Regions from separate parts of the Pseudomonas deceptionensis genome, predicted to be linked through region 2. Evidence: predicted binding sites of a transcription regulator. Region 2 holds the regulator's gene; each other region holds the start of a gene.
What was found. The regulator sigma-54, encoded in region 2, starts transcription at its own class of promoters, with help from an activator protein. The targets are predictions, from matches to a motif close to ANTGGCATNNANNTTGCTNT.

Region 1: flgB (flagellar basal body rod protein FlgB) is a predicted target of sigma-54. The motif match lies at 1,632-1,651, and genes of this name have one in related genera.
Region 3: fliD (flagellar filament capping protein FliD) is a predicted target of sigma-54. The motif match lies at 2,600-2,619, and genes of this name have one in related genera.
Region 4: BLW11_RS19885 (flagellar basal body rod protein FlgF) is a predicted target of sigma-54. The motif match lies at 1,933-1,952, and genes of this name have one in related genera.

Annotation. Positions count from the first base shown of each region.
Region 1 covers NZ_FNUD01000002.1:4,624,916-4,629,095, forward strand. Annotated here, with positions in the region: gene flgD (flagellar hook assembly protein FlgD) at 1-702, opposite strand, end outside; gene flgC (flagellar basal body rod protein FlgC) at 718-1,161, opposite strand; gene flgB (flagellar basal body rod protein FlgB) at 1,165-1,572, opposite strand; gene cheR (protein-glutamate O-methyltransferase CheR) at 1,831-2,658, opposite strand; gene BLW11_RS21400 (chemotaxis protein CheV) at 2,671-3,633, opposite strand; gene flgA (flagellar basal body P-ring formation chaperone FlgA) at 3,711-4,180, shown strand, end outside.
Region 2 covers NZ_FNUD01000002.1:5,037,279-5,041,458, reverse strand. Annotated here, with positions in the region: gene rapZ (RNase adapter RapZ) at 1-704, opposite strand, end outside; gene ptsN (PTS IIA-like nitrogen regulatory protein PtsN) at 707-1,171, opposite strand; gene hpf (ribosome hibernation-promoting factor, HPF/YfiA family) at 1,184-1,492, opposite strand; gene BLW11_RS23320 (RNA polymerase factor sigma-54) at 1,568-3,061, opposite strand; gene lptB (LPS export ABC transporter ATP-binding protein) at 3,299-4,024, opposite strand; gene lptA (lipopolysaccharide transport periplasmic protein LptA) at 4,024-4,180, opposite strand, start outside.
Region 3 covers NZ_FNUD01000002.1:4,285,299-4,289,478, forward strand. Annotated here, with positions in the region: gene BLW11_RS19825 (sigma-54 dependent transcriptional regulator) at 1-187, opposite strand, end outside; gene fliT (flagellar protein FliT) at 368-661, opposite strand; gene fliS (flagellar export chaperone FliS) at 680-1,075, opposite strand; gene fliD (flagellar filament capping protein FliD) at 1,172-2,539, opposite strand; gene BLW11_RS19845 (flagellin N-terminal helical domain-containing protein) at 2,701-4,180, opposite strand, start outside.
Region 4 covers NZ_FNUD01000002.1:4,297,868-4,302,047, forward strand. Annotated here, with positions in the region: gene flgH (flagellar basal body L-ring protein FlgH) at 1-290, opposite strand, end outside; gene flgG (flagellar basal-body rod protein FlgG) at 307-1,092, opposite strand; gene BLW11_RS19885 (flagellar basal body rod protein FlgF) at 1,138-1,878, opposite strand; gene BLW11_RS19890 (sigma-54-dependent transcriptional regulator) at 2,147-3,706, opposite strand; gene phhA (phenylalanine 4-monooxygenase) at 4,041-4,180, shown strand, end outside.

The DNA.
Region 1 (4,180 bases), 410 kb from region 2:
GGACATACCAATGCTGCCCAGGCCTGCGAGGTTGAGCATGATCTCGCCACCGGTCTTGCTCAGCGTCACGCTGTTGACCGTGGCGGGCAGATAGGTGGTGAGCGCTGTGGTGCCAGTGTCGTTTTTGCTCGACGCGGTGAAGGTGTACGAGCCCTTGTCCAGCAGCACGCCGTCGTCGTCTTTACCGTCCCAGGTAAAGTCCGCGTTACCGGCTTTCTGGCTGCCCATCTCGAGGGTGCGGACCACTTCACCGTCCGCATCGGTGATGGTGATGACGGGCTTGGAGTCGGCGTCCTTTACCACCACGGTGCCGTTGAATGGCTTGCCGCTGGCGGGGTCCACATAGGCTTCATTGGTTTGCACGATTACCGAACGACCCACCAGCGACGACGCCTGCAACGCCTGCGAGGACTGAAGGCCACCCGACAGTGAGTTGACCGTATCGTTGAGGGTGGTGATGCCTTCCAGGCTGCTGAACTGCGCCAGCTGGGCGACGAATGCGGTGTTGTCTTGCGGGTCCAGCGGGTTCTGGTTTTTCAGCTGGGTGACCAGCAGTTGCAGGAATGAATCCTTGCCCAGCGCCGAGCTGCCGGTCACGCCCTTGGTTGCCGCACCCACGCTGGTGTCGGTGGTCTTGACCTGGGCGGAGTTGGCAAGCACCTGGTTGAGGGTCAAGCCGCTGGTGGTATCGGTCACACTCATTTGTGTCGCCCCTTATCACTGACCGAGGGTCAGAACCTTCTGCATCATGGTTTTGGCGGTGTTCATCAGCTCGGCGTTGGTCTGGAACGAACGACTGGCGGAAATCATATCGGCCATTTCTTCGACCACGTTGACGTTGGGGTAGTACACATACCCCTTGGCGTCGGCAGAAGGATGGTTTGGCTCGTAACGGGCCTGGAGCTCGCTTTGGTCTTCGACCACGCCCAGCACCTGCACGCCTTGACCGGCGCCGTCCTGGTCCTGGAACAGCGAATCGCCGGTGCTGCTTTGCGCACCCTGAAACATGGTGGCAAACACCGGGTGACGGGCGCGGTAGGTCTGGTCGATGCTCGACGACACGGTGTCGGCGTTGGCGATGTTGCTGGCGACGGTGTTCAGGCGCGTGGTCTGAGCGCTCATGCCACTACCGGCAATATTGAAAACACTGGATAGAGACATGAATTACTCCCCGCGCAGGGCCGACATCAGCCCTTTGAATTTGCTGTTGAGCAGGGTGAAGCTGGCCTGGAAGTTGACCGCATTCTCTGCGTAGTTCGATTGTTCCAGCTGGGCGTCCACGGTGTTCTGGTCGATCGACGGCTGCATCGGCGTGCGGTACAGCAGCGACTCGTCGCCACTGCTCTGGCCCTGGGCTTCGATATGGCGGGTGTTGGTCTTGTTCAGCGCAAACGTGCCGTTCTGATTTTTGTCGTTCTGCGCAGCGAGCACAGAAGCAAAATCCAGATCCCGGGCCTTGTAGTTCGGGGTATCGGCGTTGGCGATGTTGTTGGCCAGTACTTCAGCGCGCTGGGCGCGAAAGCCCAGTGCCTGTTCATGGATACCAAGCGCTTTATCGAAGCTGATGCTCATGTCGAAAAACCTTTGTGGGCTGACCTGAGGACGTGATTCAGGTTTTACATGACATGAACAGAGCAAACCCCGTGCCAGTTGGCACAGAGCCGTATTTCAAGGCTTTGGGAAGGGCATGGGAGGCGGCAATGCCAGAAAAGCGGCAACGGTTGACCGCTGACTGCCGCTTTTCTGCCGCTTTTTATCGGACAACGCAAAACCGGCGGGAGCGAGCCTGCTCGAGAAGGTCGTTCGCGAACAGGCTCGCTCCCACGAAGGTTACTTGGCCTGGTAGATGATGCCCGGGCTGCACTGGACCATCTGGTAGTGATCCGGCAAGCCGTTGAGCGCCTCGGAGGCACCCAAAAACAAATACCCGCCCGGTTTCAAGGTGCTGTGGATACGCAGCAAAATGTCTTTCTTCACTTCTGCCGAGAAGTAGATCAACACGTTGCGGCAGAACACGATGTCGAATTTGCCAAACCCTGCGTAACTGTCCAGCAGATTGAAGGAGCGGAACTCGACCCGATTTTTGATCGGCGTCTTGAGCACCCAGCGCCCCGGCCCCTTGGGGTCGAAATAGCGCTGCAAGCGTTCTGGCGAAAGGCCCCGGCCAATCGCAAGGTTGTCGTACTCGCCGGTTTTGCAGGTATTGAGCATCTGGGCCGACAGGTCGGTGGCAAAAATCTGCACCCCCGCTTTCAACTGCCCAAGGTTGCTGCGCTCAAACTCGTCAATGGCCATCGACAACGAGTACGGCTCCTGCCCCGAAGAACAGGCCGCCGACCAGATGCGCAAACGCTGACCCGCACTGGCCTTGATTTGCTCGGGCAGCACCTTGTTCTTCAATACTTCAAAGGGGTAGGTGTCGCGAAACCACAGGGTTTCGTTGGTGGTCATGGCATCGACCACCAGTTCGCGCAGCCCGCTGCGCGGCTGGCTCTGGATACGCTGAATCAGCTCGCCCAAGGACTTGATCCCTTGCTGCTCCATCAGCTTGTTGAGCCGGCTGGAGACGAGGTACTGCTTGTTTTCACCCAGCAAAATGCCACAGGCTTTTTCCAGGAAAACCCGGAACTGTTCAAAATCCAAATTAGCCGTCGACAAATGTCCTGCCTCTTAAATCGTTTTGACCGCCAGGGGTTGGCCCTGACTGTGGTCTGCTGCTTTGATCCGGTCAACTACCCGGGATGCCAGGTCATCAGGCCGGAATTTGGCCAAAAAGTCATCGGCACCGACCTTTTTGACCATCGCCTGGTTGAATACCCCGGACAACGAAGTATGCAGAATGATGTGCAGATTTTGCATCCGTGGGTCGTTACGGATTTCAGCGGTCAGGGTGTAGCCGTCCATTTCCGGCATCTCGATGTCCGAGATCATCATCAGAAACTCTTCAGACGGGTTCTTGCCCTCCTCCACCAGCTTGCGCAGGTAATCCAGCGCCTGACGGCCGTCGTTCAACGACACCACTTCAACGCCCACGCTTTGCAGGCAACGGGCAACCTGTTTGCGCGCCACCGACGAATCGTCGACGGTCAGCACCCGCAATGACAGTGCCTTGCTTCGGGTTTCGACATCCACCACGCCATGGCTGATGGTTTCAGGTGATGGCGACACTTCCGCCAGCACCTTTTCAACATCGATGATTTCGACCAGTTGGTCGTCCATCCGGGTCACGGCCGTCAGGTAATGGTCGTGGCCGGTCCCCTTGGGTGGCGGATGAATATCTTCCCAGTTCATGTTGACGATACGTTCGACCGAGCGCACCAGAAAGCCCTGGGTCTTGGTGTTGTACTCCGTGATGATCACAAACGGGTTGCTCTGATCTTTCAAGGCCCCCGCCCCCGTGGCCATCGCCAGGTCAAGAATCGGGATGGTCGCGCCGCGAATGCTCGCCACACCGCACACCACAGGATGGGACTTGGGGATCATGGTCAGTTTCGGGCATTGCAGCACTTCCCTGACCTTGAACACATTGATCCCGTAAAGCTGTGGCCCATCCAGGCGAAACAACAACAGCTCCAGGCGGTTTTGCCCGACCAGTTGAGTGCGCTGGTTAACCGCATCCATCACCCCAGCCATACTCAGCTCCTCTTAAAACTTTAAGTTTCGACACGCATTACCCGGTAAACGGCACGGGGCTTGCTTTTTTATCGGCCATGAATGCAAAAACGACAAATTCCTGCCACCGGCTTTTTCGCCAGACCTTGCGCCGCTGCTGCCTGAGCATCCTGGCGGTCGGCGGCCTGACGGGCCTGAGCACCTATAGCCATGCTGACGCGTTTACATCGCCTGACCAGCTTATCGGCGTGACCCAGGGCTTTCTTGAATTCACCGTCGAAGACTACCTGGCCACCAGCCAGACCGAGGGGCGATATCAGATCCAGGTCAACAATCTGGACCCGCGCCTGCGCCTGGCCCATTGCGACAAGGAATTGACAGCCACCCTCGAAAGCCCGGCACAACCCATGGGCCGGGTCATCGTTCGCATCCGTTGCGAAGGGCTCTCACCGTGGACCATCTTCGTTCCGGCCCAGGTCAAACTGTTCCGCAATGTCGTCACCGTGACCCATCCGCTCAAGCGCGGCATGGTGATCGACTACCCCGATGTCAGCCTGCGCGAGCGGGA
Region 2 (4,180 bases):
AACCACTTAAGCAGGTAGCTGGAGATGTCCTGGAACATCTCTTCGACATCCGGCTGGGCGGCCAAATACTCCGCCACCGGTTGGTCCAGCCCTGATTGTTCCCGCAGCTCGGGTTTCCAATAGGGGTTGGGCAGGCAACGAACGTCAAACACAAGGTCGGCATCCACCGGCATCCCGCGCTTGAAGCCGAATGACTCAACCAGAAAGGCAGTACCGGGTTCGGGCTTGTTCAGCAGACGCAGTTTGATGGTGTCGCGCAGCTGATACAGGTTCAGATTGGTGGTGTTGATGGTCAGGTCGGCCAGGTCGGCGATCGGGCCGAGCAACTGGGTTTCGTCACGAATGGCCTCTGCCAGCGAACGGCTGGCGCTGCTGAGAGGGTGACGCCGACGGGTTTCCGAGAAGCGCTTGAGCAAGGTTTCTTCGTCGGCATCCAGGTACAGGACATCGCACTGGATATGACGGTTGCGCACTTCTTCAAGCAACTGTGGGAAACGAGACAAGTGACTCGGCAAGTTTCGCGCGTCAATCGACACAGCCACCAGCGGCTGTGCCAGTTCGGTATGGATCAGTGCGCGTTCCGCCAGCTCAGGCAGCAAGCCGGCTGGCAGGTTGTCGATGCAATAGAAACCGTTGTCTTCAAGGACGGCGAGGGCGGTGCTTTTACCGGAGCCGGAGCGTCCGCTGACAATAACTAAGCGCATGATTAATGACCGTTCTGTACGTCCAGAACAACCTGATACAGCGCTTCGTTGCTGGGTGCACTGCGCAGTTTTTCGCGCACATCCTTGCGATCGAGCATGCTGGCGATCTGCCTAAGCAGTTCCAGGTGTGCATCGGTTGCCGCTTCGGGCACCAGCAAAACGAAAAGCAGGTCGACCGGCGCGCCATCGATGGCGTCGAAATCTATGGGAGCATCGAGGTGTAGCAAGGCGCTGACTGGCGACTCGCAACCCTTGAGGCGGCAATGGGGTATGGCGATGCCGTTACCAAAACCGGTTGATCCCAGTTTTTCACGGGCAATAAGGCTCTCGAAAACGTCCTGCATTTCCAGACCAGGCACTTCTCGGCTGATCAGGTTGGCAATGTGTTCGAGTGCGCGTTTTTTACTGCCGCCCGGCGCGTTCACCAAGGAACGGCCGGGGGTCAGGATACTTTCAAGTCGGATCATGGGTAGGGAGTATTAACGACCGGTTGCGCCCTGGAGCAGGCTTTGGGTCTTTTCCTTATGCTTTTTCAGTTGGCGATCAAGCTTGTCAGTGAGCAGATCAATGGCGGCATACATGTCGTCATGCTCGGCGTTGGCAACGACTTCTCCTCCATGGATGTGCAAGGTGGCTTCGATTTTCTGTTTCAGTTTTTCGACCGCCATCGTTACCTGTACGTTGGTAATCTTGTCGAAATGACGCTCCAGTCGGTCGAGTTTTTCGCCGATGTAAGCGCGTAGCGGTTCGGTGACTTCCAGTTGGTGTCCACTGATGTTGACTTGCATACAGTTTCTCCTTTGATGCCATTGCATAAAGCGGCAGGCCGAGCAGCCTGCCACTGAAACGCCGGGGTCCGTGGCTTACATCAAACGCTTGCGTTCGCTCGAAGGCGCTATCCCTAGGGATTCGCGGTACTTGGCGACGGTGCGACGGGCTACCTGAATACCTTGTGCCTCCAGTAAACCAGCGATCTTGCTGTCACTCAACGGCTTTTTCTGATTTTCAGCGGCAACCAGTTTTTTGATGATGGCACGGATGGCGGTGGAGGAGCATTCACCGCCTTCGGAGGTGCTGACGTGGCTGGAGAAAAAGTACTTGAGCTCATAAATACCGCGCGGGGTATGCATGAACTTCTGCGTCGTAACCCGGGAAATGGTGGACTCATGCATGCCGACGGCTTCTGCAATGTCATGCAGTACCAGTGGCTTCATGGCCTCGTCGCCATACTCCAGAAAGCCGCGTTGATGCTCGACGATTTGAGTCGCCACTTTCATCAGTGTTTCGTTGCGGCTTTGCAGGCTTTTGATGAACCAGCGCGCTTCTTGCAGCTGGTTGCGCATGAAGGTGTTGTCGGCGCTGGTGTCGGCGCGGCGCACGAAGCCTGCGTACTGCGGGTTGACCCGCAGGCGTGGCACGGACTCCTGGTTGAGCTCTACGAGCCAGCGTTCGTTGTCCTTGCGCACGATCACGTCAGGTACGACGTATTCCGCTTCGCTGGACTCGATTTGTGAACCCGGGCGCGGATTGAGGCTTTGCACCAGCTCGATGACCTGGCGCAGCTCATCTTCCTTGAGTTTCATGCGGCGCATCAGCTGGCTGTAGTCGCGCGCACCCAGCAGGTCGATGTAGTCCGTGACCAGGCGTTTGGCTTCGTTCAGCCAGGGCGTCTTGGCCGGGAGCTGGCGCAGTTGCAGCAACAGGCACTCGCCCAGGTTGCGTGCGCCGATACCGGCCGGTTCGAATTGCTGGATGCGGTGCAGAACGGCTTCGATTTCATCGAGCTCAATGTCCAGTTCCGGATCGAACGCCTCGAGAATTTCTTCGAGGGTTTCGTCCAGGTAGCCCTGGTTATTGATGCAGTCGATAAGGGTCACACCGATCAGGCGGTCGGTGTCGGACATCGGTGCCAGGTTCAGTTGCCACAGCAAGTGACTTTGCAGGCTTTCGCCGGCAGAGGTGCGCGTGGTGAAGTCCCACTCGTCATCGTCGCTGCTTGGCAGGCTGCTGGCGCTGGTCTGGTAGATGTCTTCCCAGGCAGTATCGACAGGCAGCTCATTGGGGATGCGGTCGTTCCAGTCGCCTTCGTCCAGGTTATCTACAGTCGGCGCGGATTCCTGGTAAGTGGGTTCCTGAATGTCGGAGTTGGGTTTTTGCTCGATGTTGTCGGCCAAGGGGTCTGCATTGTCGAAGTCGTCGCCTTCTTCCTGGCGTTCGAGCATCGGATTGGACTCCAGGGCTTCCTGGATTTCCTGTTGCAGGTCGAGGGTCGACAATTGGAGCAGGCGGATGGCCTGTTGCAGCTGAGGTGTCATTGTCAGCTGCTGGCCCATTCTCAGGACTAGCGATGGTTTCATGGCAGGGGCTTAACACCTTATTCGCCGGCGCGCATGGCGCCATCCACTACAGGGGCGCGTGCGCGCCAAACTTAAGCAAATTATATGCCTGAAACCGGTGCGTTTGCCTAGGGGTGTTCTGAATTAGTTTATTTGCTGCGGAACCAATTCAGGGCGCCCGATCGGGCGCCCGGGTAATACAAGCATACGGGCTTTGTGCGGGTACTGGCACTTTGGTAGTGCAGGGGGCGCCTGGTCTTACAGGCGGAACTCGTGGCCCAGATACACTTCTCTCACCAACTTGTTGGCCAGAATCGTTTCAGCATCGCCTTCAGCGATCAATTGCCCGTCGTTAACGATATAAGCGGTTTCGCAGATATCGAGGGTTTCACGAACGTTGTGATCTGTGATCAGCACGCCAATGCCTTTGGCTTTGAGGTGGTAGATGATTTGCTTGATGTCGCCGACCGAGATCGGGTCAACGCCGGCAAAGGGTTCATCGAGCAGGATGAACTTGGGTGCGGTGGCCAGTGCGCGGGCGATTTCTACCCGGCGGCGTTCGCCACCGGACAGGCTCATGCCCAGGTTGTCGCGGATGTGGTTGATGTGGAACTCCTGCAACAGGCTTTCCAGCTCTTTGCGCCGACCTGCCTTGTCGAGCTCTTTGCGCGTTTCGAGGATTGCCATGATGTTGTCAGCAACCGACAGCTTGCGAAAGATCGAGGCTTCCTGGGGCAGGTAGCCAATACCGGCGCGTGCGCGGCCGTGCATCGGCTCGTGGCTGACGTCCAGGTCATCGATCAGTACGCGACCCTGATCGGCATGTACCAGGCCGACAATCATATAGAAACACGTAGTTTTACCCGCACCGTTAGGACCGAGCAAACCCACGATTTGCCCGCTGTCGATCGACAGGCTGACATCACGAACTACCTGACGGCTCTTGTAGCTTTTGGCCAGATGCTGGGCTTTCAGAGTTGCCATTACTGGGCCTTCTGCGGGTCGGTTTTCTTCTTGGGCTGGATCACCATGTCGATACGCGGGCGAGGTGCAGTGACCTGGCTACCATTGGCGCGACCGGCGTTGGCGACTTGTTTCACCGTGTCGTAGACGATTTTTTCGCCTTCGGTGGTGTTGCCG
Region 3 (4,180 bases), 750 kb from region 2:
CAGTGCTCACGGTGCCTACGAGCACACAGAGCACTTCACGACTGGATGTCAGCGAACTGACGGCCTGCTCCCACTCGTGGCCAGGGCTGGCTAAATTTTCTTCGCCGAGAAAATTCAGGATCACCGCCAGGTCGCGGCGGCGGACGCTATCGTCATCGATCAGCAGAATTTTGGTTTCACGCCACATGCAATAGCAACTTCCCTAGTCAACTCAATGTCCCGGATGGCAAGACATATATAGACGCCCTAACCCTGTTGGATATCTAAGACGACTGAATACAGAATAACGCGCTAGTTAAGTCAAAAAACTGTGCATAGTCAAATTTATGGCGGTTTAAAACGCGATTAACCACATATTCTTTATGCCTTAACCGAATAGATGGTAAACCTTTGACGCATTTTTTGCTTGATTGATCTGCCCCATTTGGTCAACGACCGACTGACGCTCATCGGTCGCCGCCTCCAGCAGCATGCGATACACCACCAACAGCCCTTCCAGATTTTCGCGCAACACGGCTTCATCCAGCGGCGCTTCGTCCAGCACATTCTCGACACACACCCGGCAGGCCGAGTCCAACTCGCCAATGGCATCCCAATTGCGCTCGGCCAGCGCATCAATCAGCGCTTCGCGGGTTTCCTGAATTCGTTGAAGCTGGCTCATGACGCACTCCTCAGGCTGTTAGCCGTGTTCTGCCGCGATAGCATCCCAACCGCTTTTCACCGTGATCAGCAGGCGCGCCACTTCATCGATGATTTCCGGATCGTTTTTGGCATTGGCCAGGGTCAGGCGCACGGTCATGTACTCGTACAGGCTGTCCAGCTGCTGCAAGGCCGCCTTGTCGTCGGTCTTGTCCTCATCCAGGCCCTGACGCAGACCGGTGATGATATCGATGGCCTTGGTGATCAACATCGCCTTCTGCGGGACATCACCACGGCTCATCGCGCCTTTGGCCTGGGCCATGCGATCCAGACCGCCTTCCATCAGCATTTGAATCAAGCGATGGGGGCTGGCTTCGGAGATTTGAGCGTGGGAATTAACCTTCTGATACTGACGAAGGGCGCGCATCGGGTTCATGTTTCTACCTCATTACGGTGTCAGGCAAAAATGACTGGTTCTTGATTTTTATATCGACTGAGCTGCCGGAAGCTTTAGCGGTGAGGCTCAGTGAGATCAGGTTGTCTTAGGGTTATTAAGCGAATTCAGAGTAGTCATGACACTGGAACTTGTGGCATTGAGCTGAGCAACCAGCGTATCCATCGCATTGTATTTGGCAGAGAGCGTGGTTTGCAGAGTCTCCATACGGCGATCTAGATCCGCCTGCTGCGTCGTCAGGTCTGTCAGCTTGTTGTTGAGATCGCCGGTACGCTGAGTCAAGGTGCCAGCTGAGCCCACATACGAAGCTGTGGCTTTGGTCATCCGTGCTATCAGGCCCGTGTCACCGGTGAAAGTCTTGGCGATATCCATCGCTCCCGTGGGTTTGGCGATTGCCTTACTCCACGCGGCATCATCCAGAGTCAGCAAGCCAGTTTTAGCATCCGTCTTGACCCCCATCTGCGACAACCCCATGGTCGTTTCCGCAGCCGCGCCATTGAGCAACTCGCCACGCAAGCTGGACACCAGCTGACGCATGGACGCATCGCCTGTCAGAGCGCCCGACATAGTGGTTGAGGAGTCCCCCGTGGCCGTGACCTTAGTTTGAGCATTGATCGTCGTCATCAATGCGTTGTAGGCCGTGACGAAAGCCTGTACCGAGGTTTTCAACGTCGTGGAGCTAGCCGCAACCGTAATAGTAGTCGCCGCCTTGTCCCCGGCCAGAAGCTCGATCGTCACACCACTGATGGCCGAGTCAACCTTGTTGCTAGCCGACTCCATCTTCAAACCATCGATGGTATAAATGGAGTTTTGCGGCTCAACCAGCGAGGTATATCCGTTAGCCAACTCCGAGTCACCACCCATGGTGATCTCGGTATCCTTGCCCATCTTCGACGAGGTCAGCACCAGACGGGAACCACTGGCATCGGTCAATACGTTGGCACTGATACCCTTGCCCGACAGCTGCGTGTTAATGGACTCACGCACTTGCTTCATGGTTGCACCAGGGGCGATGCTCACATTGTAGTCAACACCAGATTGAGAAATTTTCAGCGTGGCGGCCTCGGTACCGCTATTGACCACTGCCGAAGCACCCTTCTCGTACACCGGACTACTGACCTTCGACGCAGTGGCCAACTGCTCGACCACAAGACTGTAAGTGCCGGTTGATGCCGTAGCATCGATGGTGACCTTGCTTTTTTTGTCGTCTGAAGTTGTACCCGCCAAGCCACTGAAGCTGGAAGGGTCCTTGAGTTTGTCGATGGCCGCACGATAAGAATCAAGAGCGCCCTTTACCGTACCCAGTGCCGACAGTTGCGTTGTCGTTTGCGTTTGCTGGGTAGTAATTTGCGTCTGCTTGGGCGCTTTTTCTGCAGCGACCAACGCCTTTACAATGGACTGAGTATCAATACCCGAGCCGACACCGCTCACCGTTGAACTGGCCATCTTCTTTCTCCTTTCACTGCCTGCCGTTTTGTTGGCTAACAACACCTTATTCAGCAGACAGCAACAAAATTCATGCCACCTCGGGCATTGGCATTCACCAAGAGCCTAAAACACAAAAGGGCGCGTAAACGCGCCCTTCTGTTTTCAAACTATTGCCATTATTACTGAAGCAGCTTCATAACTGCGGATGGCAACTGGTTGGCCTGGGATAGGATCGCGGTGGATGCCTGCTGCAGGGTTTGTTGCTTGGTCAATTCAGCGGTTTCAGAAGCGAAGTCAGCATCCTGCACACGGCCACGCGCGGCGGAGGCGTTTTCATTGATGCTGTTCAAGTTAGAAACAGTGCTGTCGAAACGGTTTTGCACAGCACCCAGTGCAGAACGCTGGCTGTCGATCTGCTGAATTGCAGCGTCAAGCGCCTGAACGGTGTTCTGAGATGCAGTAGCATCCAGAATATCCAACTGATCGACGGTGGTCTGCGAAGTCACAGCGCTGATAGTTTCAGCTTTCAGGCCCAGATCAGCCAAGGTGCCGGTGCTGCCCGCACTGATGACGATATCCTTGTTGGCGGACAGGGAAATTTTGCCGTCCTCAGTCTTGGTAGCCGTTGCACCTGCACTGGCGCTGTTGATCGACGAGATCACAGAGTCAATGTCGCTCCCTTTGGCGATCTTGATTTCGGTTGCGCCAATTTTCAGCGAGGTGTCAGCAACGGTTTTTACGTTAGTAGTCCCGCTGGCCAGACCCAGTGCAGCGAGCGAGCCAGGACCGCCGTTAGCGTTGGCGCCGTCTGCCAGAGTAAGTGCTTTGCCATCCGCAGAGGTCAGCGAGATGCGGCCATTTTTGTCGATTGTTGCAGAGCCTACGTCAGGCAGAGCGTTAAGCTGATCGAGAACATCCTTAACGGTGTCTTTACCAGTGGCGCCCAAAGTAACTGTCTTGCCATTGACAGTGATTTCGCCCGCAGCCAACTTCGAGGCGCCAGTAGTGACCGTATTGGTAGTACCTGCAGTAAGACCAAACTTATCAGCATCCGCACCGGCGATGGAAACCCCACCATGGGTATTCGTCAGGACGAGAGCACCACCAGCTTCAGTAGCTTTAATTGTATTGGTTGCATCTTTATCCAACTCAAGTTGGATGGCAGCCGCTTGGTCAGCAACAGTTGCCTCACCAGCAGCAATCGTTACATCTCGACCATTGATATTGAGTTTTTCAGTCCCAGTTGTCGTGTATGCCGGAGCCGGCACTGCACCCGTAACAACCGTCGCACCGCCATTCTTGGCACCGCCAGTAACCGAAGCAGCCATGCCCGCCAGGTTGCCACCGGCAACCGAAGCAGTGCTGTACTGGCCTTTAAGGCCTGCCGAACTCAGGTCACCCACGCCGAAGGAGATGGTTTCATTGGCGTTAGCACCGACCTGGAACTTGGTATTCTGCATCGTACCGTCCAGCAGGTTTTTGCCACCGAAGGTGGTGGTGCTGGAAATACGGTTGATTTCACCCTTCAGGGCAGTGAATTCCTGGTTCAGGGATTTGCGGTCTTCATCGCTGTTCGAGCCGTTTGCCGATTGCAGGGCCAGTTCACGCATACGCTGCAGAATGTTGGTCGATTCCTGCATCGCGCCTTCAGCGGTCTGA
Region 4 (4,180 bases), 740 kb from region 2:
ATGCTGGTATTGCTGTTTTTACCGATCGCCGAGTTGGCGTTTTTGCTCGCCTGGGTCTTCTCGTTCAGGGTGATGGTAATGATGTCGCCAATGCGGAACGCCTTGCGGTCGCTGTACAGGTTCTGCTCAAAACCGGCCTGGTAAATCGAGCCGTTGTTGGCCGCTGCCGGCAGCGGCGTGCGTGGCAGGACAGGGGCGTAGTACGGATCGTTCTGACGCGGTGGCGGGCTGACACAGCCCGCCAGAAACGTAATGCCGCCCAGGGCCAGAACAGAAAACAAGCGTTTCATGAGCTCTCCTGCGCGATTACAGATTTTGCGTTACGAACGACAACATTTGGTCAGCGGTGGAGATCACTTTGGAGTTCATCTCGTAGGCGCGCTGAGTGGTGATCATGTTGACCATTTCTTCTACGGTGCTGACGTTAGAAGTCTCGAGCATGCTTTGCATGGTCAGACCAAAACCGTTCAGACCGGGGGTGCCGATTTGCGGTGCGCCGCTGGATGCAGTCTCAAGGAACAGGTTGCCGCCCTGGGACTGCAAGCCCGCCGGGTTGATGAAGTCGGCGGTCTGCACGTTGCCGATCACCTGGGCAGCCGGGTTGCCGGAAATCGTCACCGAGACGGTGCCGTCCTGGCCCACGGTGAAGGTCTGGGCATCGGCAGGCACCACAATCGCCGGTTCCAGGGCAAAGCCGTTGGCGGTGACGATCTGGCCGTTGGAGTCCAGGTGGAAAGTACCGTCGCGGCTGTAGGCCGTAGTCCCGTCGGGCTGCATGATCTGGAAGAAACCACGGCCATTGATGGCCATGTCCAACGGCTGGTCGGTGGTTTGCAGGCTACCGGCGGCGAAGTTCTTTTGCGTGCCGACAATGCGCACCCCGGTGCCCACTTGCAGGCCTGACGGCAGCTCGCTGTCCTGGGTCGACTGGGCACCTGGCTGGCGTTTGATCTGGTAGAGCAAGTCCTGAAACTCGGCGCGATCACGTTTGAAACCGGTGGTCGACACGTTGGCCAGGTTGTTGGAAATGGTGGTCAGGTTGGTGTCTTGTGCAGCCAGACCTGTTTTTGCAACCCAAAGTGCCGGAAGCATGGTGCTCTCCTCGCGCGCCGGTTTTTCGGCGCTGCGTTCAAGTAATTAGCTGATGGACAAGACCCGAGTCATGGCCTGGTCGTCTTCTTTGGCGGTGTTCATCATTTTGATGTGCAGCTCGAACTGCTTGGACAGGGCCAGCACCGAGGTCATCTCATCGACGGCATTGACGTTGCTCGCCTCCAGAAACCCCGAGACCACCTGCACGTTGGCATCGGCCTGTGCCGGCTGGCCATCGTTGGTGTGGATCAAGCCGTCCAGGCCCTTGCTCATGGTTTTCAGGTCCGGCTGGACCAGCTTGATGCGGTCCACTTGCGCCATCACCCGCGGGCCTTCGCCCTGGGCACGGATGCTGATGGTGCCGTCCTGGCCGACTTCGATTTGCTGCTGGGGCGGCACCGCGATCGGCCCGCCATTGCCCATGATCGGCATGCCGTTGCCAGCACGCAGAATGCCCAGGGCATCCACGTTCATGCTCGCGGTACGCACATAGGCTTCGCTGCCGTCAGGCGCCTGCACGGCCAGCCAGCCATCGCCGGACACGGCCACGTCCAAATCGCGTCCGGTCTCAATCATGGCACCGGGGGTGAAGTCAGTCGCCGGGCGTTCGGTCAGGGCAAAGGCCCGCGCCGGAAAGCTGTCACCAAACACCGGCATCGAGCGGGCCTGTTCCAGGTCACGCTGAAACCCGTTGGTCGAGATGTTCGCCAGATTGTTGGCATGCGCCTTTTGCGCCAGTGCGTTCTGACTGGCGCCGGTCATTGCCACATAAAGGTACTTGTCCACAGTCTTTCCTCTGTCTGACGGACGCTTGCCGCCCACCGCTGTACTCCAATGGCTAAAGCAATTTGCGCACCAACTTTATTTTGACGCTGCGAAAGGCCGCATTGACTGGGCGGGTGGCTGATTTCGGAATGAGGACAGAGCAGCAAAAGACGAGAATACGGCGGGGTTCTGCCGGTAGCGGCAAGGCATGGTCTGCCAGACAACGCAAAACCTGTGGGAGCGAGCCTGCTCGCGAAGGCCATTCGCGCGCAGGCTCGCTCCCACGGCTCTACTGCTTAGCCTTGATAATGTCGTACTCGCGCAGTTTGTTGGCGATGGTGGTGTGGGAAACCCCCAGCCGCTTGCCCAGCAATCGGCTACTCGGGTGCTCGGAATACAGCTGCTCCAGCACCGCCTTCTCGAAACGCCCGACAATCTGGTCCAGGCCGCCTTCCAGCGAGAACTCGCCCAGCGGCTGGCGCACGCCGTAGTCCGGCAGGCGGATATGCTCGGCTTTGACCACCCCGCCATCACACAGCGACACCGCCTGAAACAGCACGTTTTCCAGTTGGCGCACGTTACCCGGCCAGTGGTAGTGGCTCAACCGATCCATCGCGGCAGGCGCCAGGCGGGGCAGCGGGCAACCGATCTGTCGGCTGGCCTGATCCAGAAAGTGCTCGACCAAAGGCTCCAGCCCGTCCAGGCAATCGCGCAGCGGCGGGATATGCAGCGACAACACGTTCAGCCGGTGGTACAGGTCCTGGCGGAACTCGCCCCGGGCGCACAACTCGGACAGGTCGACCTGAGTGGCGCACATCACCCGCACATCGAGGTAGACCTCTTCATCGCTGCCGACCCGCCGGAAGCAACCGTCCTGCAAAAAGCGCAGCAGCTTGACCTGCAAACGCGGGCTCATTTCGCCTACACCATCGAGAAACAACGTACCGCCCGCTGTCAGTTCCAGCAGGCCGAGCTTGCCTTCGGCCCGCGCGCCTTCAAACGCCCCCGGGCCGTACCCGAACAGCTCGGTTTCAGCCATCGACTCGGGCAGCCCTGCGCAGTTGAGCGCCATCAGCGGCGACTGGCCACGGGGGCTGGCCAGGTGACAGGCGCGGGCCAGCAGTTCTTTGCCGGTGCCGGTTTCGCCTTCTATTAATAGCGGCGCGTCCAGGGGCGCCATGCGCCGGGCTTCACGCACCACAGCGGCCATGACTTTAGAGCTCTGGAAGATGCTGTCAAAACCGCGCAACTCCTGCTTGCGCACGTTGTAGATCTGCTCGCCCACGCGGTCAGCGCGGTGCAGGGTCAGGACGGCGCCGGCCATGGCCTCGCTTTCATCATGTTCCAGTTGCAGTGGCGCGATATCGGCCAGGTACACCAGCCCCTTGATCTTGACCCGCAAGCCATTGATCCGCGACTTGTTGGCCCGCACCAGCTCGGGCAGGTCGAAGTCTTCGGCATAACGCGACAGGGAAATACCCGGCACTTCATCGACCCGCACCCCCAGCAACTGCGCCGCCGCACGGTTGGCGGCAACAATGCAGCCCCCCATGTCGATGGACAGCACCGGAAACTCCAACGCCCCTAGTAAGGCATTGAGCTCCATATGCCGTCGCTCGCTGGGCATCAAACCTACGCGTTTGACCCCAAACACCCCGGCAATGGTTTCAAATTTCGGGCGCATGGCCTGGAATTGCAGGTTGATCAAGTTCGGGCAGTACAGATAAATCGCGTTGCCCTGATCTCCCCCGACCTCCCCCCGCTTCACGTTGATGCCATAGGCAACCAGCAGATTGAGAATGTCGCGAAGGATGCCAATCCGGTTTTGGCAGTGAACTTTGATACGCATGGGCAGGGCTCGGGAATAACTAACAATGGAGATCCAGTGTGGGAGCGAGCGTGCTCGCGAAGGCCTCAAGAGCGCCTTTCGCGAGCAGGCTCGCTCCCACAGAGAAGTTTTCCTACTTCAGGGGCATTTCGTCGTCACGATTTTGTGACAGTTTTGCTGTCGCACACTCAAGAATGACAGCCAAACCCTCAGTGCGTAACGAATACTTTACGAATAACGAGCATCATCCCAGCATTACTGGCTTTAGGCTAGCTGCATGCAGCAATCACTTGGGGTATCACTAAGGCATCGCACAACACCGAATAATAAAAACGATTTCCTTGCGGAGAGCATCATGAAGCAAACGAAATACGTCGCCCGTGAGCCGGATGCCAGTGGCTTTATCGACTACACACCTGGCGAACACGCGGTGTGGAACACACTGATTACCCGTCAGCTGAAGCTGCTGGAAGGCCGCGCCTGCCCAGAGTACAT